Regions from separate parts of the Enterobacter sp. K510 genome, predicted to be linked through region 2. Evidence: predicted binding sites of a transcription regulator. Region 2 holds the regulator's gene; the other holds the start of a gene.

Region 1 (10,748 bases), on a different contig from region 2:
CCATAAAAAGGCTGGGTTTCCATGCGCGCATCCGGCGATACCGTACCCGGCGCGCTCTGCGGTTTGGCCGCATGCGCCGGGCAGCCGCCGGTCAGTGCCAGCGCGCCGCCAAGCGCGCCCATACTTTTCAGTAAACGGCGGCGCGACGGCTCGCTCACGCCGTAATCTTCGTCGTGGTTCATTTCTGCTTAATCCAGCCCGAGCACACCGCGCAACTGCGCCAGATCTTCCGCCAGCGTGGTGATCGGCCCTTTCAGCGCGTTACGATCGGCATCGGTCAGCTTGTCATAGGTTTCAAAACCATCTTTGGTGCGATATTTCGCGAGGATGGTATCGACCTTTTTAAAGTTCTCATCCACTTTAGCCAGTAGTTCGCTGTTGCCCTTTTGCAGTTGCGGACGCAGCAGGTCAACAATCTTTTGCGCGCCATCGACGTTGGCCTGGAAGTCCCACAGGTCGGTATGGCTGTAGCGATCTTCTTCACCGCTGATTTTGCTCGCCGCCACTTCTTCGATCAGGCCCGCCGCGCCGCCCACCACTTTTGACGGCGGGAACGCCAGTTCGCTGATGCGTTTTTGCAGCTCCAGCACGTCGCTGTTGAGCTGATCGGCGTACTGCTCCATGCCTTTGGTGGAATTATCGCCAAAGAGCGCTTTTTCCAGACGGTGGAAACCGGTGAATTTCGGATCGGCGGCTTTCTGCTCGTAGTCATCTTCACGGGCATCGATGCTGCCATCCAGATCCGAGAACAGCTCGGCAATAGGTTCGATGCGCTCGTAATGCTGGCGCGTCGGCGCGTACAGGGATTTCGCTTTTTCAATGTCACCGGCTTTGACCGCATCGGTAAAAGCTTTGGTGCCGGCAACCAGACCGTCCATCTCTTTGGTGACATAGGTTTTATAGTTGGTAATCGCCCCGCTCAGGCTGAGCAGGCCGTTGCCCTGCTCAGCATCGCCGGTGGCCTTACCTTTAACGATCAGCTTGCCTTTCGGGTTGGTCAGCAGGCCACAGGTCATGTCGTATTCGCCAGGCTGTAAGTTGGCGGTCAGTTTCTGGCTGAAGCCTGGGGCGATATTTTCCCGCTCCTCCACCACCATCACGCCTTTGAGGATCTCCCACTCCAGCGCTTTCTGGCTGTGGTTAAGGATCACAAACTGGGTTTTACCGGCGTTTACCGTGAGTGTCATCGGCTCACACTGTTTATCGTTTACCGTGACTTTGACCTGGGGAACATCCGCAGCCTGCGCAGCAAATGCACAGGACAGCAGCGTGGCGATACCCGCCTGTAACGCTGTACGACGAAAATGAAGTGCCATGACCTTTCCCTTAAATAGTATGTTGTAACTAGTTGAGCAAGTTTAAAATAATTACGGCGCCATGCGCGATGGCTGCGTGCCGGTACGGGGGGGCAGCGCAAACAGCACCAGCGCCGGGATCAGATAGATAAACCATACCGCCACTTCGCTGACGCTCGGCGCTTCCTGATAACCAAAAATCCCTTCCAGCAGCGTACCGAACAGCGTATGGGTGCTGAGCGTGTTGCTCATATCGAAAGCCACGTCCTGGAAGTGGTTCCACAGCCCGGCCTCATGAAATGCGCGGATCGCCCCTGCCGACAGCCCGGCGGCCACCAGCAAAATAAACAGGCTGGTCCATTTGAAAAACGCCGCCATATTCAGGCGAACGCCGCCCCAGTAGAGTAAAAAACCGAGCACCACAGCCGTTGCGAGGCCTGCCAGCGCGCCGATCGGCGGCCAGATCCCCACATCCTGCTGGAATGCCGCCAGCAGGAAAAACACCGATTCCAGCCCTTCACGCGCAACGGCAAAGAACACCATCATCACCAGCGCCCAGCCGTGACGGTTCCCCTTCTGCAATGCGGCATCCACCGCCTGCTCCAGCTGCACCCTGACGTTACGCGACACTTTACGCATCCAGAACACCATCCAGGTGAGGATCACCACGGCGATCACCGCCACTATGCCTTCGAACAGCTCCTGCTCTTTTTGCGGAAACTCGCCGGTGGTTTCGTTGATGATAATGCCCAGCGCCAGACAGAGCGCGGCGGCGAGAAAAACGCCAATCCACATTACGCCAAACAAGCGCGCGCGTTGGGTGCGCTTCAGGTAGCTGGCGATCAGGCTGACAATCAGCGCGGCTTCAAGCCCCTCGCGTAACATAATGAGAAACGGGACAAACATGTGGAAAACCCTTAAACGTTATTGACTGTCAACTGATGCAAAGAAAAGTAAAATTTCAATGATAGTGATTATCATTACGGCAAGAGGAAAGACAAGTAAAATCTGATTTGAATAATCACAGAATGTAAATGCTTTGCAGGGTAAGGATCAGGAAGCAGAAAAGCGTGGAAAGGTGACGAAGTAAAAGCCCGGCAGCGCAGCGCTGCCGGGTCACGGGAGGTCACAAATTACAATTAACGGATGCCCTGCGCGGGTGCGCCAGGTTTGGAGTGGTAATGCGCATCCGCTTCCGCGAAGCGTTGCTGCATTGCAGCGGATGGCGCTTTGCCCAGCAGACTGAACACCACAATACCGATACTGCCGAAAATAAAGCCCGGAATGATTTCATACAGGCCGAACAGTTCGAAGTGCTTCCAGACGATCACCGTCACCGCGCCGATCACCATACCCGCCAGCGCGCCGTTACGGGTCATGCGTGACCACAGTACCGAGAACAGCACCACCGGACCAAAGGCCGCGCCGAAGCCCGCCCAGGCATAGCTCACCAGGCCCAGCACGCGGTTTTCCGGATTCGCCGCCAGCGCAATGGCCACCAGCGCGACTACCAGCACCATCACGCGCCCAACCCATACCAGTTCAGTCTGGCTGGCGTTTTTACGCAGAAACGCTTTGTACAGATCTTCGGTAATAGCGCTGGAGCACACCAGCAGCTGACAGCTGAGGGTAGACATCACCGCCGCCAGAATAGCCGACAGCAGAATGCCCGCGATCCACGGGTTAAAGAGGATCTGCGCCAGTTCAATAAATACGCGCTCGGCGTTCTGGTTTACTGCGCCCGCCAGCGACGGGTTGTTATTAAAGTAGGCAATACCGAAGAAACCTACCGCCACGGCACCGGCCAGACAGAAGATCATCCATGCCATGCTGATACGGCGGGCATGAACAATGGTGTGATGGGAATCGGCGGCCATAAAACGCGCCAGAATATGCGGCTGTCCGAAATAGCCCAGACCCCAGCCCATCAGCGAGATGATCGCCACCAGGTTCAGCCCTTTCAGCATATCAACGTTTTCAATGCTTTTTTGTTTGATCACTTCCAGCGAATCGCCAAAACCGCCCACGGAGATAATTACAATCACCGGCGTGAGGATCAGCGCGAAAATCATCAGGCTCGCCTGCACGGTATCAGTCCAGCTTACCGCGAGGAATCCACCGATAAAGGTATAGATGATGGTGGCCGCCGCCCCCGCCCAGAGTGCGGTTTCGTAGCTCATGCCGAAAGTGCTTTCAAACAGACGCGCGCCTGCCACAATGCCTGATGCACAATAGATGGTGAAGAACAGCAGGATCACCAGCGCGGAAATAATACGCAGGACGCGGCTTTTATCTTCAAAACGGCCAGTGAAATAATCCGGCAGCGTCAGGGCATTATTGTTGGCTTCGGTGTGCACGCGCAGACGCCCGGCCACCAGCTTCCAGTTGATCCATGCGCCCAGCGTCAGGCCGATGGCGATCCAGCTTTCGGAGATCCCGGAAATAAAAATCGCCCCGGGCAGCCCCATCAGCAGCCAGCCGCTCATGTCGGACGCCCCTGCGGAAAGTGCAGTCACGAAAGGACCAAGACTACGCCCGCCCAGAATATAATCGTCAAAGTTTTTGGTTGAACGCCAGGCGACAAACCCGATCAGGATCATGCCAAAGATATAAATTAAAAACGTCACCATCATTGGTGTGCTAACTGCCATGAAAAGATCTCCAGATTTATTCGTCGGCAAATAAAATGCTTGCCGCGGGCACCTTCTCCGGAACGTGGAAAAAGCGTCATTGTTTTATGGGGCGACCGTATCCTGCCGGAAGCGTTTCTGAACCACAATCGATTTAACACACCATTCACATCAATTTCATCCCTGTTTTTTGCCTTTTTATTGCCAGGTTGCACTCGCTCACGCTTTTAAAGGTTGCACCTTGAAAAAGTGTTAAGCGCCGCATGTTTTAAGGCGTGAGACGGCGACGCAAGGTCGTTAAATAGCATTACCCTTCATTAACAATTAAGCCATTTATTAGCTTGCTGGCGAGGTCACAATTAACATGGTTGCACAAAGTTGCAACATAGTGGATATTTCAGGTTAACCAATACGGTATGACATCAGAATAAAGGGAGTCACGCACATGGGCGCCACCACCATGGGGGTTAAGCTGGACGATGCAACGCGCGAAAGAATTAAAACTGCCGCCTCACGTATCGATCGTACCCCGCACTGGCTGATCAAACAGGCCATTTTTAATTACCTTGAAAAGCTGGAAACCGAGGGTACGCCAGCGGAGTTTGCTGCGCCTTTTAACGCGGAAACTGCGGAAGCGGAAGAGATTAGTGAAGCCACGGAAGAACCGCATCAGCCCTTCCTGGAATTTGCCGGAAACATTCTGCCGCAGTCGGTGACCCGCGCCACCATTACGGCTGCGTATCGCCGCCCGGAAACCGATGCCGTACCTATGCTGCTTGAACAGGCGCGCCTGCCTGAGCCGGTCGCGAGCGCCGCCCATTCGCTGGCTTATCAACTGGCGGAAAAACTGCGTAACCAGAAAACCGCCAGCGGCCGCGCCGGTATGGTGCAAAGCCTGTTGCAGGAGTTTTCCCTTTCTTCCCAGGAAGGCGTGGCGCTGATGTGCCTGGCGGAAGCGCTGCTGCGTATTCCGGATAAAGCCACGCGCGATGCGCTGATCCGCGACAAGATCAGCAACGGTAACTGGCAGTCGCACATTGGCCGCAGCCCGTCGCTGTTCGTCAATGCCGCCACCTGGGGCCTGCTGTTTACCGGACGTCTGGTGTCCACCCATAATGAAGCCAGCCTCTCCCGCTCCCTTAACCGCATCATCGGCAAGAGCGGCGAGCCGCTGATCCGTAAAGGCGTGGATATGGCGATGCGCCTGATGGGTGAACAGTTCGTTACCGGGGAAACCATCTCCGAAGCGCTGGCTAATGCCCGCAAGCTGGAAGATAAAGGCTTCCGCTACTCCTACGATATGCTGGGCGAAGCGGCGCTGACCGCGGCTGACGCCCAGGCCTATATGGTTTCTTACCAGCAGGCGATCCACGCCATTGGCAAGGCCTCTAATGGTCGCGGGATCTATGAAGGGCCGGGGATTTCCATCAAGCTGTCGGCATTGCATCCGCGCTACAGCCGCGCCCAGTACGATCGCGTAATGGAAGAACTTTACCCGCGTCTGAAGTCGCTCACCCTGCTGGCGCGCCAGTACGATATCGGCATTAACATTGATGCTGAAGAAGCCGACCGCCTGGAGATCTCCCTCGACCTGCTGGAAAAACTCTGCTTCGAGCCGGAGCTGGCAGGCTGGAACGGCATCGGCTTTGTGATCCAGGCGTACATGAAGCGCTGCCCGTTTGTGATTGATTATCTGATTGACCTTGCTGGTCGCAGCCGCCGTCGCCTGATGATCCGCCTGGTGAAGGGCGCGTACTGGGACAGCGAAATCAAGCGCGCGCAGATGGAAGGTCTGGAGGGTTATCCGGTATATACCCGTAAGGTGTACACCGATGTGTCTTACCTCGCCTGCGCGAAGAAATTGCTCGGCGTGCCGAACCTGATCTACCCGCAGTTCGCCACCCATAACGCCCACACGCTGGCGGCGATCTATCAGCTTGCCGGTCAGAACTACTATCCGGGTCAGTATGAGTTCCAGTGCCTGCACGGCATGGGCGAACCGCTGTACGAGCAGGTGGTGGGTAAAGTGGCCGACGGCAAACTCAATCGCCCCTGCCGTATTTATGCCCCGGTCGGCACCCATGAAACCCTGCTGGCCTATCTGGTGCGTCGTCTGCTGGAAAACGGCGCGAACACCTCCTTTGTTAACCGCATCGCGGATACCACCCTGCCGCTGGATGAGCTGGTGGCCGATCCGGTGAAGGCCGTGGAAAAACTCGCCGCCCAGGAAGGCCAGGTGGGGCTGCCGCATCCGAAGATCCCGCTGCCGCGCGAGCTGTACGCCAATGGCCGCGTCAACTCTGCCGGGCTGGATCTGGCCAATGAACACCGTCTGGCGTCCCTCTCCTCTGCCCTGCTTAACAGCGCCCAGCAACAATGGCAGGCGCTGCCGGTGCTGGAGCAGCCCTGTGAGACGGGCGAACTGACGCCGGTCATTAACCCTGCCGAGCCGAAAGATATTGTCGGCTATACCCGCGAAGCCACCGCCGCCGAAGTGGAGCGCGCGCTGGCAAGCGCGGTGGATCAGGCGCCAATCTGGTTCGCCACCCCGCCGCAGGAGCGCGCGGCGATCCTCGAACGCGCCGCCATGCTGATGGAAGGCCAGATGCAGCAGCTGATCGGCATTCTGGTGCGTGAAGCGGGCAAAACCTTCAGCAACGCCATCGCCGAGGTGCGCGAGGCGGTGGACTTCCTGCATTACTATGCGGATCAGGTGCGCCACGATTTTGATAACGAAACCCATCGCCCGCTGGGTCCGGTGGTCTGTATCAGCCCGTGGAACTTCCCGCTGGCCATTTTCACCGGCCAGATCGCCGCCGCGCTGGCGGCAGGCAACTGCGTGCTGGCAAAACCGGCTGAGCAGACGCCGCTGATCGCCGCGGCCGGTGTGGCGATTTTACTGGAAGCGGGCGTGCCGCCGGGCGTGGTGCAGCTGCTGCCGGGGCGCGGGGAAACGGTTGGCGCGCAGCTGACCGCCGACAGCCGTGTGCGCGGCGTGATGTTTACCGGCTCCACGGAAGTGGCGTCGCTGCTGCAACGCACCATCGCCACCAGACTGGATCCGCAGGGACGCCCGATGCCGCTGATCGCCGAAACGGGCGGCATGAACGCCATGATCGTCGACTCTTCCGCACTCACCGAACAGGTGGTGGTGGACGTGCTGGCATCCGCTTTTGACAGCGCGGGCCAGCGCTGCTCGGCGCTGCGCGTGCTCTGCCTACAGGACGACATTGCCGATCACACCCTGACCATGCTGCGCGGCGCAATGGCGGAGTGCCGCATGGGTAATCCGGAGCGTCTCTCCACCGACGTTGGCCCGGTGATCGACGCCGACGCCAAAGCCAGCATCGAAAATCATATTCAGGCCATGCGCGCCAAAGGCCGCAAGGTGTTCCAGGCGGTTTATGACAACCGTGAAGACGCGAAAGAGTGGAACACCGGCACCTTTATTCCGCCAACGCTGATTGAGCTGGAGCGCTTTGACGAGCTGACGAAAGAGGTGTTTGGCCCGGTGCTGCACGTGGTGCGCTATCGCCGCGAGACGCTGGACGCGCTGATCGGGCAGATCAACGCTTCCGGGTATGGCCTGACGCTGGGCGTGCATACGCGCATCGACGAAACCATTGCCAAAGTGACCGGCAGCGCGCACGTCGGTAACCTGTACGTGAACCGCAATATGGTTGGCGCGGTGGTGGGTGTGCAGCCGTTCGGCGGCGAAGGCTTGTCCGGAACCGGACCGAAAGCCGGTGGCCCGCTGTATCTGTACCGTCTGCTCTCCAGCCGTCCGGAAACCGCCGTGACCACCACACTCACCCGTCATGATGCCGGGCAGACCGTGGATACGCAGCTGAAAACCCTGCTCGCGCAGCCGCTGGCGGCATTGCAGAGCTGGGCGAAGGACAACCCGGAGTTACAGACGCTGTGCGCACAGTTTGCTGAACAGGCGCAGAGTGGTACGCAGCGGGTGCTGCCGGGGCCGACCGGTGAGCGTAATACCTGGACCCTGTTACCGCGTGAGCGCGTGCTGTGCCTCGCCGATAACGAACAGGATGCGCTGACGCAGCTGGCGGCGGTGCTGTCGGTGGGTAGTCAGGTGCTGTGGCCGGAAGATGGTCTGCATCGCGATCTGCAAAAACGTCTGCCGCAGGCGGTGACTGCGCGTATTCAGCTTGCCGCGCCGGAAACCCTCGCGGCCCAGGCATTCGATGCGGTGATCTTCCACGGCGATTCCGATCAGCTGCGCGCCTGGTGCGAGCAGGTGGCAGAACGTGAAGGGGCGATTGTGTCGGTGCAGGGCTTTGCCCGCGGCGAAAGCAATATCCTGCTGGAGCGGCTGTGCGTGGAGCGTTCTCTCAGCGTGAACACCGCAGCGGCAGGCGGCAACGCCAGCCTGATGACCATCGGTTAAGTTGTGATGGGTGCCCGGCGGCGCAGGCTTGCCGGGCCTACGGTATCTACCATTCGATTTGTAGTTTGTAGGTCGGGTAAGGCGAAGCCGCCACCCGACATAACCACCCTCAGCCCGGGCTTGCCCGGCCATGCCTGACCGTGTAGGCTTTTGTTTTCGCTACTCCGGGAGACATGATGAAACGCACATCCCTCTTTTTTGCTGCTGCGCTGTTAAGCGCCCCGGCGCTCGCGGATGACTGCGCCAGCGCCAGCACGCAGGCCGATCTGAACAGCTGCACCGCCACGCAATATCAGACGGCGGATAAAAAACTCAACGACACCTACAGCACCGCCATGAAACGCGCCGACGCGCCGCAGCGCGAGCTGCTCAAAAAAGCGCAACAGGCGTGGATCACCATGCGCGATGCCGACTGCGCCTTTATCAGCTCCGCCACTGAAGGCGGCAGCGTGCAGCCGATGATCAACAATCAGTGTCTGCATGATAAAACCGTCGAGCGCGAAGCCTGGCTGGCCTCGCTGTTACAGTGTGAGGAAGGCGATCTCAGCTGCCCGCTGCCGCCGGGGAATTAACGCGCGCGGATCCCTTCGATGATCATCCGCTGGACGTTATCCACCGTGCGCTGGAAAAACTCAGCATCCTGTAATGTCGCCCCGGTTACCGCTTCAACCTGGGGCGCAAAATCAGCGTAATGCTGCGTGGCGGCCCAGATCATAAAGATCAGATGATGCGGGTCGACAGGCGCGAGCTTACCGCTCTCCACCCAGCCGGCGATAATGGCCGATTTTGCGTCCACCAGCGCTTTTAAATCCCCGGTCAGCTCCGCTTTCAGCAGCGGCGCGCCCTGCAACATCTCCAGACAGAACAGCCTTGAGGCCTGCGGGTGATCGCGGGACACCTCCAGCTTCAGGCGGATATACTCTTTGATTGCCACCAGCGGCGCAAAATCTTCCCGGAAGGCTTTCAGCGGCGCCAGCCAGATATCGAGAATTTGTTGCAGTACGGCGACGTAAAGCGCTTCCTTCGACGGGTAGTAATAGAGCAGATTGGTTTTGGAGACGCCCGCCTGCTCGGCCACCTGTTCAAGACGCGTGCCGTGGATGCCCGAGCGGGAAAACAGCGCCAGGGCCGCAGCAAGGATCGCCGCCCTTTTCTCGCTCACCGCCTGCGACCGTTTCCCACTTTTTTTTACTTCGCCCCGGGTCATTCGCTCACGCCCTTTTTCTTGTTGAACTTCAGCTCGCTGACCAGCACGCCCAGTATGATAAAGACGCCGCCCAGCAGGGCCAGCAGCGGCAGCCGTTCACCGGCAATACGCCCGAATATCCCCGCCCATACCGGCTCGCCAGTATAGATCACCGTTGCCCGCGTAGGGGAGACGCTGCGCTGCGCCCAGTTCATTACCACCTGAATAATGGCGCTGAAAATGCCCAGTCCCAACCCGACACCCAGCAGCGCAGGCGACAACGGCGGCACAGCTTCCCCGGCGGGGATCATGGCGAAAAACGCCACCAGTGAGGCGGTGGCAAGCTGGATAATGGTCACCCGGCGGATGTCCACTTTTCCGGCCCAGGCGCTGATAAGAATAATTTCTGCGGCGATAGCCACCGCGCTTGCCAGGGTAATCAGTTCCCCCTCCCCCGGCACCAGCAGATCGCCCCCTGGCCCGGCCAGCAGGATCAAACCGGTAAAGGCCAGCAGGATCCCGATACAGGACATCAGCCCCGGCATCCTGCCCAGACACAGCCACTGCAACAGCGGCACCAGCGGAACATACATGGCGGTGATAAACGCCGATTTACTGCTGGAGATGGTCTGTAAGCCCCAGGTCTGTAAGCTATACCCCAGCGCAATGGATACCCCGATTGCCACACCGGCTTTTACTTCCAGCCAGGTGACGCCGCGCAGCACTTTCAGCGACAGCAAGGCCACCGCCAGCGCGGCAGTGGCAAAACGCAGGCCGACAAAAAAGAACGGACCGCTCATTGTCACCGCATATTGCACGGCGAGGAAGGTGCCGCCCCAGAACATAGTGATAAGGATCAGCAGGGCTTCCTGCGGTTTGACGGAGAAGGAATAGCGGGACAAGAAAGTTTCCATGCGACAACCAGTAATGAAATCAGCGCTGTAGTGTGCGATGGCGGTTTGCGGAGTTCAACACCGGAAGCAAAAAAAACCGCCGTGCCCCTCGCGTTCCGGGCACGGCGGACAGTGAGATTAACGCAGGTTTTTGATGACTTTCACCGTATAGCGACCATCCGGCTGGCGATACGCGCCATGAATATCGGTTTCGAAACCAGGATAATGGTGCGGGTTCATCACCATGGTTGGCAGAGTTTCAAAGGCGTTAAACATCAGCTCGGGCAGACGGTGTTGACGGATCAGGGCATGAATGCCGGTGGCGAGCACCTGAAT
Region 2 (10,748 bases):
GAGCGCCGGATTCGATAACTTTTTTGCCGCGCTTAATGAGGCGTCCGCCAACCCGGACGACTCCGCCCTGCGCCAGCAGGTGATCAGCGAAGCCGATGCGCTGGCGCTGCGCTTTAACAACACCTGCGACTACATTCAGTCCCAGAGCGATGAACTGCTCAGTCAGGAGCAGGCGACCATCGCGCAGATCAACAGCCTGACCTCCGGCATTGCGGGTTACAACCAGCAGATCGCCGAAGCAGAAGCTAATGGCGACAACGCCTCCGCGCTCTATGACGCCCGCGACCAGATGGTGCAGCAGCTGAGCGGCCTGGTGGACGTGCAGGTGCAAATTGACGATCGCGGTAATTACAACATCTCTCTGCCGAACGGCCAGCCGCTGGTCAGCGGCCAGGACTGCTCGACCATTGCGATGAGCAGCAATGCAGACGGCACGCCCTGCATGGAGCTGACCTTCGCCGGCACCACCTACACCATGACGGAGGAGACCGGCGGCGCGCTGGGGGCGCTCTTTACCTACCAGAGCGACGTGCTGGATCCGCTGACCGCCACCATCAACAGCATCGCCGAACAGTTTACGAATGCGGTCAACAGCCAGCTGGCGGCGGGTTACGATCTGAATGGCAATCCCGGCGCGCCGCTGTTTATTTACGATCCCACCAATCCGGACGGCCCGCTGCTGGTTAACCCGGACATCAGCGAAGACGAGCTGGCGTTCTCCGGCTCGCCGGACGAATCCGGCAACAGCGATAACTTACAGGCGCTGATAAACATCTCCACTGAACCGATGGAGATCGAGGGTCTCGGCAACGTTACCGTCGGCAACGCCTGCTCGACGCTGATCAGCAATATCGGTATCTACAGCCGTCAGAACCAGACGGAGGCACAGTCTGCCAGCAATGTTTACAACGAAGCGCAAAACCAGCAGATGAGCGTCAGCGGCGTCAGCATGGATGAGGAGGCCGTCAACCTCATCACCTATACCCAGATTTATCAGGCCAACCTGAAAGTGATTTCTACCGGTACGGAGATTTTTGATTCCGTACTTGAGATGTTCTGAGCAACCGGAAACGACAGACTATGCGCGTAAGCACTCAACAATCCTACAGCACCATGACCACCCGCTTCACTAACCTGTCGGCGCAGCTGGAGCATGTGGTGACGCAGATGGCCACCGGGCAACGCATTATATTGCCGTCAGACGATCCCATCGCCGCCGCGCGTATCACCCAGCTCGATCGCCAGCAGGCGGCCATCGAACAGTATCAGAGCAATATCAACAGCGTCTCAGCCAGTATGAGCCAGCAGGAGAGCGTGCTGGACGGCGTCAACAACAGCCTGCTGGCGATCCGCGATGATTTGCTGGAAGCGGCCAACGGCACCAATACCGCCGAATCCCTGGCGGGTTACGGCCAGGAGATCCAGTCGCTGACCGAATCCATGGTGGCGGCGCTCAACTATCAGGATGAAGACGGTCACTATATTTTTGGCGGCACGGTGAACGACACCCCGCCTATCACGTATGACGATACCGATGGCGACGGGGAAGGGGATGAATACGTCTATCACGGCAATATGAATCACCGCACCGCCACCGTCTCGAACGGCGTGGTGATGGACACTAACGTCTCGGTGGGGGAGATTTTTGGTCAGGGGCTGGCGCTTTTCAACACCCTTGATGACCTCGCGAAGGAGATGCAGGATCCCACGGTCGATCCCGTGGCGATGCAGGATGATATATCCCACGCCATCAACGTGATTGATGAAAGCGCTGACTCGCTGAACACCGCCATCGCCAGCCTCGGCGAGCGGCAGAACACCATGAGTATGCTGAGCGACGCCCAGACCGGCATTTCCGATGCCAATGCCGATTTGATTGGTCAGCTTGGCGATCTGGATTACGGCCCGGCCAGCATCACCTTTACCGGACTGGAAATGGCCATGGAAGCTACCATGAAGACTTACTCGAAAGTGAGTGAGCTGAACCTTTTTAGCGTTATTTAACGAATTCCACGCCCAGGATCATCATGCAGGTTGGTTTACAAACTTCAACGCATACCCGTACCGGCGGACTGACGTCTGCCGTTCGTCAGCCGGACGTCGTGCGCACCGCGCCCGTCAGCGATAAAGCGCCGTCTGGCGACTACCCGGCGTCGCCGCTCATCGCCACCCGTCCGCAGCGCTACAGCGTACAGCTTAACGATCAGCTCACCACGTTACAGCAGGCGGATCACTGGCTGGGGCAACTGGAGCGCGCGCTGGTGGATTATCGCCACGGCGGGCAGCGGGATCCCGCGACCGTGCAGTCGCTGCTCGACGGTCGTCTGGCGCTGACCGGCGGCGCGGTGGACCGGGAACTGCAACCGGTGCTACAGGGGCAGGCGCAGGTGCGCTTTCATGCGCCGCAGCTGAGCCAGGCGCTGGCGGCGGATGGCCCGCAGAAACTGCTGTTCAGCGTACAGCACGGGCGGAAAACCCTGCTGTCCGGGCTAAATATTAACGGCGACGGCGATGCCGGGCAGCGGGCGACGAAAATCAGCACCGCATTACGCCGCGTCGGCGTGCAGCCCCTGAAAGGACAGGAGGGCTTTACTGCCAGTGAGCAGCACTGGGCGCAGCTGCAAAACAGCTTCGCCGTGCAGCGGGAAGGGGCGGGGCAGAAAATCGCCATTGCGGTGGCGGCGCATCCGGCGCAGACGGAAACCCTTGCCGCCGCGCTCGCCAGCGGACAGCAGGCGCAGCGCGTGGTGCAGGAGACGCTCAGTCAGGTAAGCGCACAGCGTCAGCAGCTGGCGCTCCAGCAGGAGAAAGTCCGCCAGCGTATTGACGATATGTCGCGTTTTGCGCAGTCGCAGAGTGCGGTGGAGGCCTCCGCGCGGCTGGCGGGAACCCTGGATGCGGCCAGCCATAATTATGAGGTGCTGGCGCAGGCGATTAATGGCCAGGCGAATCTGTCGAAGCTGACGGTGCGCAGCCTGCTGGATTAACGTTTCGGGCAGGGCTGCCCGTCAGGTTGCAGCAGGCCTTTTTCGGTGATCAACATGGTGGCGCTGTCCTGATTAAACAGCAGCTGGCGAGCGTCGCCCAGCGGCACGCTCACACTTTGCAGATCGTTATCATTGATAAAGCCCAGCACCGGGAACAGCGTGGCGTCCGTGCCGGTGACATGAGCATTCTGCAGACGTAAAAACGATTCGCCGCTCTGCTCGCCGCCGGGGGCGGTACAGGCGATCAGCTGCATCTGCAGGGCAAAAGCCTCATCCCCTGGCCGGGTCAGGACCAGGCGCGCTCCCCGCTCCGCGGGGGCGGTGGTCAGGTTATAAACCGCGTGTTCAGCCGTTGCCAGATCGTAAATCCCGACCTGGGTGCGGGCAATAACGGGCGCGGCCTGAAGGCTACCGGCGATACCGGCGAGCAGCAGACCCGCGATAACATTACGAACAGGCAGGCATTTCATTAAGCGTGCGCTCCGTTTCCTTGTGAATTAATTGACCCAGTTTTTTAACATCCTGTTGCCAGCTGCGAATTTCCATTAACAACTGATATTCTTTACCGCACTGATTTTGCACCAGCAGGATCACCGACATTTTTTGTACCGCCCCGTAATAATAAATCGTCAGCGTTGCCTTATGCGCCGTAAGCAGCATATTGATGCCTTCCAGCGACTCCGCAATATGCGACGACAATACCGCGCCTGATGTATTCACCCCCGTGCGGTGCAGTCGAAATAATTTAATTTTGTCATTTTGCGGCGACAGCTCTTCTTTAATCGACAGACGGGAAGTGGCAAGCGGCGCAGAATTCTGACCCCCGGGGTAAATCAGCCAGATAAGCCCGCAGCCAAGCAGCAGCAACAGCGCCGCCAGGACAATCAGGCGGTGTTTATTGCGCGGCGCAGGCGCGCTGGCGGGCGGGGCATCCGTCACGTCGGCAACCGGTTCAGGATCGGGCTGAGTCAGGGGCTGGGACGCAGAGAGCGGCTCATCCGGCAGCAGGACGACAAAGTCTTTATTCAGCAGATAGCCTTTTTTCGGGATGGTTTTGATGATCTCCTGTACCCGGCCGTCGTCCCCCAGCGCTACCCGCAGAGCATAGACAGCGGTCAGCAGGCTGTTATTTCCGACGACGCGGTTTTTCCATACTTCGCTCATCAGAAAATCACGCGACACCACCTCCCCGGCATGATTAACCAGCGTTTCGAGCATAATAAAATGGAATTCACCAAGGCGGCGGATCTCCCCCGTTTCCCGGTGTACCAGACCGTTTAACGACGGCTCAACTTTCCAGTTATTAACAATGATCTGCATAGTGATTTGTTAATAAATTGGTGAGTATTAATTTATTTTTCACAACGTAAGCTTCCACTTAGCCGCAGGGAGGGTAAATGTATCGGATGATTATCACCCCATCAATCTAAGAATAGTCTTAACTCATAAATTAATAATTAATTAATTTCTAAGCTAACGGATTGATAAAGCTTGCCGTCAGCGCCTGGGGGTATTAACGTCGCTGGTAATTGTAGACGATCGGCCCGCAAAGGCCGTCGCGACTGGCAAGTTTGATTAATGTAATGAGGTCATCATGTTTAAAGCCATTCAGATTGATAAAGCGGAAGGACAGTATTCGGCATCCCTGGTGGAGCTGGACGAGCAGGCGTTGCCGGAAGGTGACGTCACCGTCGCGGTGGAATACTCCTCCATTAACTATAAAGATGCGCTGGCTATTACCGGTCGCGGCCCGATTGTGCGCCAGTTCCCTATGGTGCCGGGTATTGATTTCGCCGGGACCGTAACCGCCAGCGACAGCGCGGCGTTTGCCGTGGGCGACCGCGTGCTGCTGACCGGCTGGGGCGTGGGCGAACGTCACTGGGGCGGACTGGCAGGCAAGGCGCGGGTCAAAAGCGAATGGCTGACGAAAATGCCGTCCGGCGCGGATGCAAAACAGGTGATGGCTATCGGTACGGCGGGCTTTACCGCCATGCTGTGCGTGCAGGCGGTGCTGGATCACGGCGTGAAGCCTGAAGACGGCCCGGTGCTGGTGACCGGCGCGGGCGGCGGCGTGGGCAGCTGCGCGGTGATCATTCTTTCTGCCATGGGCTATCAGGTGGTGGCGTCGACCGGCCGTCCGCAGGAAGCCGGATGGATGCGCGAACAGCTGGGGGCCAGCGACATTATCAACCGTGATGAGCTGAGCGCGCCGGGTAAACCGTTACAGAAAGAGCGCTGGGCGGCGGCGATCGATACCGTCGGCAGCCATACGCTGAGCAACGTCTGCGCCAGTGTCCGTTATGACGGCATAGTCGCGGCGTGCGGCATGGCGCAGGGTATGGATCTCCCGGCGACAGTGGCGCCTTTCATTCTGCGCGGCGTTACGCTGCGCGGTATCGACAGCGTGATGGTGAGCAGCGAAAAACGTCCGGCGATCTGGGAGAAAGCCTGTCAGTATTTAACGCCTGCGGCGCTGGAAAAACTGAGTGCCACTTATCCGCTGAGCGATGCCATTGACGTGGCGGAAAAACTGCTGAACGGGCAGATCCGTGGCCGTGCGGTGATTGAGATTTAATTCTGGCGGGGTTGCCGGGTGGCGCTGACGCTTACCCGGCCTACAATATAACGCAGGCCCGGCAAGCTTGCGCCGTCGGGCAATGTGCAGCAACGTTATTTGCGAATATCGTGTGCGGTGTCGTTTTCGCGGCAATCGCCTTCAGCGCAGTGGCCGTAGAGGTAAAGGCTGTGGTTGGTCAGGCGGATCCCGTGCTGAGCGGCGATTTCACGCTGACGTAATTCAATAGAATCATCGCTGAATTCAATCACTTTGCCGCAGTCGAGGCAGATCAGGTGATCGTGGTGATGCTGCTGCGTCAGTTCAAAAACAGATTTACCGCCTTCGAAATTATGACGGGTCACAATACCGGCGTCATCGAACTGGTTAAGCACGCGGTAGACCGTCGCCAGGCCAATCTCTTCGCCCATGTCGATCAGTCGTTTGTATAAATCTTCCGCACTGACATGGTGGTTGTCAGGTCCCTGGAGTACCTCAAGGATCTTTAACCGAGGAAGCGTGACTTTCAGGCCAGCCTTCTTTAGTGCGGTGTTATTGTCAGTCATGCGGAATCTGTCCTGTAGCTAAACGATTCACTTCCAAAATGGAAGTTAATGAGAATGACGTTGAGTTAATGCGTCTCATTATAGAACTGCCATGCCTAAATGAAAACTGCAAGTCCTCAAGCAAAGTATGCGTATAAAACGTGGTGTCACTAACAAACCCGTAAGCAATCACGTTCAATCAGGGGATATTGTACAGGTATGCGTGCGAAAGTTAAAAAATTGTAGCAATTATTTTGATTGGTTATATCTATTAATGCGGCGCAGCCAACAGGTTACGCCGCACAAAAATCAGGCGTTGATGATCTCATCTAAATGAAGTTCTTCAGAAATCTGCTTCACCCATTTTTCCACGCGCTCAGCGGTCAGTTCCGGCTGGCGGTCTTCATCAATGGCCAGACCGACGAAGTGGTCGTCGTCCGCCAGACCTTTGGAGGCTTCGAAATGGTAGCCCGCGGTCGGCCAGTGACCGACGATAGTCGCGCCGCGCGGCTCAATGATGTCGCGGATGGTGCCCAGCGCATCGCAGAAATATTCCGCGTAGTCTTCCTGGTCGCCACAGCCGAACAGGGCGACTAATTTGCCGTTAAAATCGACCTCTTCCAGCGTCGGGAAGAAATCGTCCCAGTCGCACTGCGCTTCACCATAGTACCAGGTCGGGATGCCCAGCAGCAGAATATCGTAACCTTCGAGATCTTCTTTGCTGCTTTTGGCGATGTCATGCACGTCCGCAACATCTTTACCAAGCTGCTTTTGGATCATTTTCGCGATATTTTCGGTATTACCCGTGTCGCTGCCGAAAAAAATGCCTGTGATTGCCATGAGTAAAATAACCTCTTGAAACTTAATGATATGGTGGTGGCGCAATGCCCACGGATAAGGGCAATCATAGCAGAACAGAGAAGGACGCGGAAACTGCAAACGCCTCAGACTGCACTCTGTGCTACATGAAAGTGATATTTAGCGGGATTTTCAGACTATCCCCTGGCCGCGCAGCAGCGCGAGCTGGGCCATTAAAAGCTCCTCAATCAGCTCGCTACGGCTGATGTCACGATCCTCGGCCAGTTCATTTAAGGCTTCGACGGCGTCCGCGTTCAGTTTTAGCTCGACGCGTTTGAGTCCACGAACCTTATCGCGTTTCAGCTGATTCCGCTTATTAATGCGCAACTGTTCGTCACGCGAATGCGGATTCGTTTTCGGTCGTCCTGGGCGACGATCATTCGCGAACAGATCGAGTGTCGTGCGGTCCGTTTGTTCTTTAGCCATGATTTTGAGTGACGTCGGGGGAAAAACAAGCTGCCTGGTGGAGGCCCTGCGCAATTAGCGCGCCATCATACATCAGGGAGAGGGGCACGCCAACGACCGGGCGCGTCGCGGCGCTCGGTCGCCGGGTTTTTAATCAACTGGCATTATCAGCAAGATAGCGACGGATCGCCCGCAGTACGGCATCGGGTTTTTCCGCATGCACCCAGTGCCCGGCACCGGCGACCACATGCGCCCGCGCCTGCGGGAATTGCGCCAGCAGCGCATTACGGTACGCATCGGTCACGTAAGAGGAATTGCCGCCGCGAATAAACAGGGCTGGTTTATCGAAGGCAGGGACGGTTGTCCAGCCGATGATGTTCTCATACTGGTCCCAGAGTACCGGCACGTTAAAGCGCCACCCGCCGTCGGCCCAGGATTTAAGCAGAAACTGGATCACGCCTTCTTCATCCAGATGTTCGCGCATCACGGCGGCGGCCTGCTGGCGGGTACTCACCTGCGCCTGTGTCACCGCATTGATAGCGGTAAAAATCTCGTCGTGGCGGCGCACCTGGTAATCCACCGGGGCAATATCAATCGCCACCAGCCTGTCGATGCGTTCGGGGGCCAGCGCGGTCAGCGCCATCACCGCTTTACCGCCCATGGAGTGACCAATAAAGGTGGCTTTTTCGATCCCTGATTCGTCAAGGGTATCCAGCAGATCCTGCGCCATCGCCGGGTAGGTCATCTCCGGCGAACGCGGGGAAAGACCGTGGTTGCGCATATCCACCTGTACCACGTCGTGGTCGCTAATCAGATCGCGGGCTAAGATCCCGAGGTTATCCAGGCTGCCAAACAGGCCGTGAACAAGGACGATGGGAGAATTGTTGTGCGATTGTTGTGCAGTTTGCGCGCGGGCATTCAATTTCATGGCAAAGTTCTTTTTTTCGCTCTCTCAGGTTAGGGTATCATGTTGACCATTCTGCCGCCCGGCTGCAAGGGATCATCTTTATCTGACTTTTGCGTCAGAAAAGCCTGGCCGCTATCCGCTGTTGAGATTTGCCCCTATAATCTCAATGACTTGTATTCAGAAAAGTGACCTCACTGGATTAAGATGAAAACGATCGAAGTTGATGATGAACTCTATACCTACATTGCCAGCCACACGAAACACATTGGCGAGAGTGCATCCGACATTTTAAGGCGCATGCTGAAGTTTTCAGCCGCCGCGCAGTCTGCGGCCCCTGTGACCAAAGCCGCGCCGGCTGCCGCTGTCAGCCCTGCCCCTGATGTCGTCTCCAACCCGGTAAAAGATAAAGTCCGCGCCATGCGTGAACTGCTGCTCTCTGACGAATATGCCGATCAGAAGCGCGCGGTTAATCGTTTTATGCTGGTGCTGTCTACACTGTATTCACTGGATGCAAAAGGTTTCGCCGACGCCACCGAGTCATTACATGGCCGTACGCGCGTCTACTTTGCAGCAGATGCGAAGACGCTGCTGCAAAGCGGAAACCAGACCAAACCCAAAGAAGTGCCAGGCACACCTTACTGGGTGATCACTAACACTAATACGGGCCGTAAATGCGGCATGATCGAACACATCATGCAGTCGATGCAGTTCCCGGCGGAATTGATCGAAAAGGTTTGCGGCACAATTTAATCCTTGCATAAGAAGGACCAGGCAATGGCTAACCACCCCCGTGCAGGACAACCTGCACAGCAGAGCGATCTGATTAACGTCGCCCAACTTACCTCTCAGTACTATGTGCTGAAACCGGAAGTGGGTCATGCAGAACATGCGGTCAAATTCGGCACATCAGGCCACCGTGGCAGCGCTGCCCGTCACAGCTTTAACGAGCCGCACATTCTGGCTATCGCCCAGGCGATTGCGGAAAACCGCGCGAAAAACGGCATTACCGGTCCCTGCTATGTGGGTAAAGATACCCACGCGCTGTCAGAGCCTGCGTTTAACTCCGTGCTGGAAGTGCTGGCAGCCAACGGCGTGGACGTGGTGGTGCAGGAAAATAACGGCTATACGCCGACGCCTGCCGTATCCAATGCGATCCTGGAGCATAACAAAAAGGGTGGCGCTCAGGCCGACGGCATCGTCATCACCCCGTCGCACAACCCGCCGGAAGATGGCGGCATCAAATACAATCCGCCTAACGGTGGCCCGGCCGATACCAACGTCACCAAAGTGGTGGAAGATCGCGCCAACCAGCTGCTGGCCGATGGCCTGAAAGACGTGAAGCGCCTGTCGCTGGATGCGGCGATGGCGTCCGGTCATATTAAAGAACAGGATCTGGTGCAGCCGTTTATCGAAGGGCTGGCGGAGATCGTGGATATGGCGGCGATCCAGAAAGCGGGCCTGACGCTGGGCGTCGATCCGCTGGGCGGCTCCGGTATCGAATACTGGAAACGCATCGCCAGCCACTACAATCTGAACCTGACCATCGTGAACGATCAGGTCGATCAGACCTTCCGCTTTATGCACCTTGATAAAGACGGCGCGATCCGTATGGACTGCTCCTCTGAGTGCGCGATGGCGGGCTTGCTGGCCCTGCGCGATAAGTTCGATCTGGCGTTTGCCAATGACCCGGACTATGACCGTCACGGTATCGTCACGCCTGCTGGCCTGATGAACCCGAACCATTATCTTGCTGTCGCCATCAACTACCTGTTCCAGCATCGCCCGCAGTGGGGCCAGGATGTTGCCGTCGGTAAAACCCTGGTCTCTTCGGCGATGATCGACCGCGTGGTGGACGCGCTGGGCCGTAAGCTGGTGGAAGTGCCGGTGGGCTTTAAGTGGTTCGTGGATGGTCTGTACGACGGCAGCTTCGGCTTCGGCGGCGAAGAGAGCGCGGGCGCGTCCTTCCTGCGCTTCGACGGCACGCCGTGGTCGACGGATAAAGACGGCATCATCATGTGCCTGCTGGCGGCGGAAATCACCGCGGTAACGGGTAAAAACCCGCAGCAGCATTATGACGAGCTGGCCGCGCGCTTTGGTGCGCCGAGCTACAACCGTTTACAGGCGTCTGCCTCTTCAGCGCAAAAAGCGGCATTGTCGAAGCTGTCGCCGGAAATGGTCAGCGCCGACACCCTGGCAGGCGATCCGATCACTGCGCGTCTGACCGCGGCGCCGGGTAACGGCGCGTCCATCGGCGGGCTGAAAGTGATGACCGAAAACGGCTGGTTTGCGGCGCGTCCGTCCGGTACGGAAGATGCGTACAAGATTTACTGCGAAAGCTTCCTCGGTGAAGAGCACCGTAAGCTGATCGAGAAAGAAGCGGTAGAGATTGTCAGCGAAGTTCTGAAAAACGCGTGATCCTGTTGCCGGGTGGCGCTGCGCTTACCCGGCCTACATGGCTGAAAAACGCGTGATCTTGTTGCCGGGTGGCGGCT

Evidence for each region. The regulator Fur, encoded in region 2, represses iron uptake genes when iron is present. The targets are predictions, from matches to a motif close to ATAATAATGAGAACNACTATCAA.
Region 1: the regulator Fur is predicted to act here: its motif matches at 2,260-2,282, upstream of efeU (iron uptake transporter permease EfeU).

Annotation. Positions count from the first base shown of each region.
Region 1 is NZ_JBNRLQ010000004.1:86,196-96,943, reverse strand. Features, by position in the region: gene efeB (iron uptake transporter deferrochelatase/peroxidase subunit) at 1-182, opposite strand, end outside; gene efeO (iron uptake system protein EfeO) at 189-1,316, opposite strand; gene efeU (iron uptake transporter permease EfeU) at 1,368-2,201, opposite strand; gene putP (sodium/proline symporter PutP) at 2,435-3,946, opposite strand; gene putA (trifunctional transcriptional regulator/proline dehydrogenase/L-glutamate gamma-semialdehyde dehydrogenase) at 4,371-8,333, shown strand; gene ACQUTD_RS08210 (lysozyme inhibitor LprI family protein) at 8,510-8,905, shown strand; gene rutR (HTH-type transcriptional regulator RutR) at 8,902-9,540, opposite strand; gene ACQUTD_RS08200 (EamA family transporter) at 9,537-10,433, opposite strand; partial or broken gene ACQUTD_RS08195 (Orn/Lys/Arg family decarboxylase) at 10,551-10,748, opposite strand, start outside.
Region 2 is NZ_JBNRLQ010000011.1:7,750-18,497, forward strand. Features, by position in the region: gene flgK (flagellar hook-associated protein FlgK) at 1-1,060, shown strand, start outside; gene flgL (flagellar hook-associated protein FlgL) at 1,081-2,004, shown strand; gene ACQUTD_RS17975 (flagellar hook-associated protein) at 2,028-2,987, shown strand; gene ACQUTD_RS17980 (hypothetical protein) at 2,984-3,457, opposite strand; gene ACQUTD_RS17985 (winged helix-turn-helix domain-containing protein) at 3,435-4,307, opposite strand; gene acuI (acrylyl-CoA reductase (NADPH)) at 4,582-5,562, shown strand; gene fur (ferric iron uptake transcriptional regulator) at 5,658-6,107, opposite strand; gene fldA (flavodoxin FldA) at 6,396-6,926, opposite strand; gene ybfE (LexA regulated protein) at 7,077-7,370, opposite strand; gene ybfF (esterase) at 7,504-8,277, opposite strand; gene seqA (replication initiation negative regulator SeqA) at 8,461-9,006, shown strand; gene pgm (phosphoglucomutase (alpha-D-glucose-1,6-bisphosphate-dependent)) at 9,031-10,671, shown strand.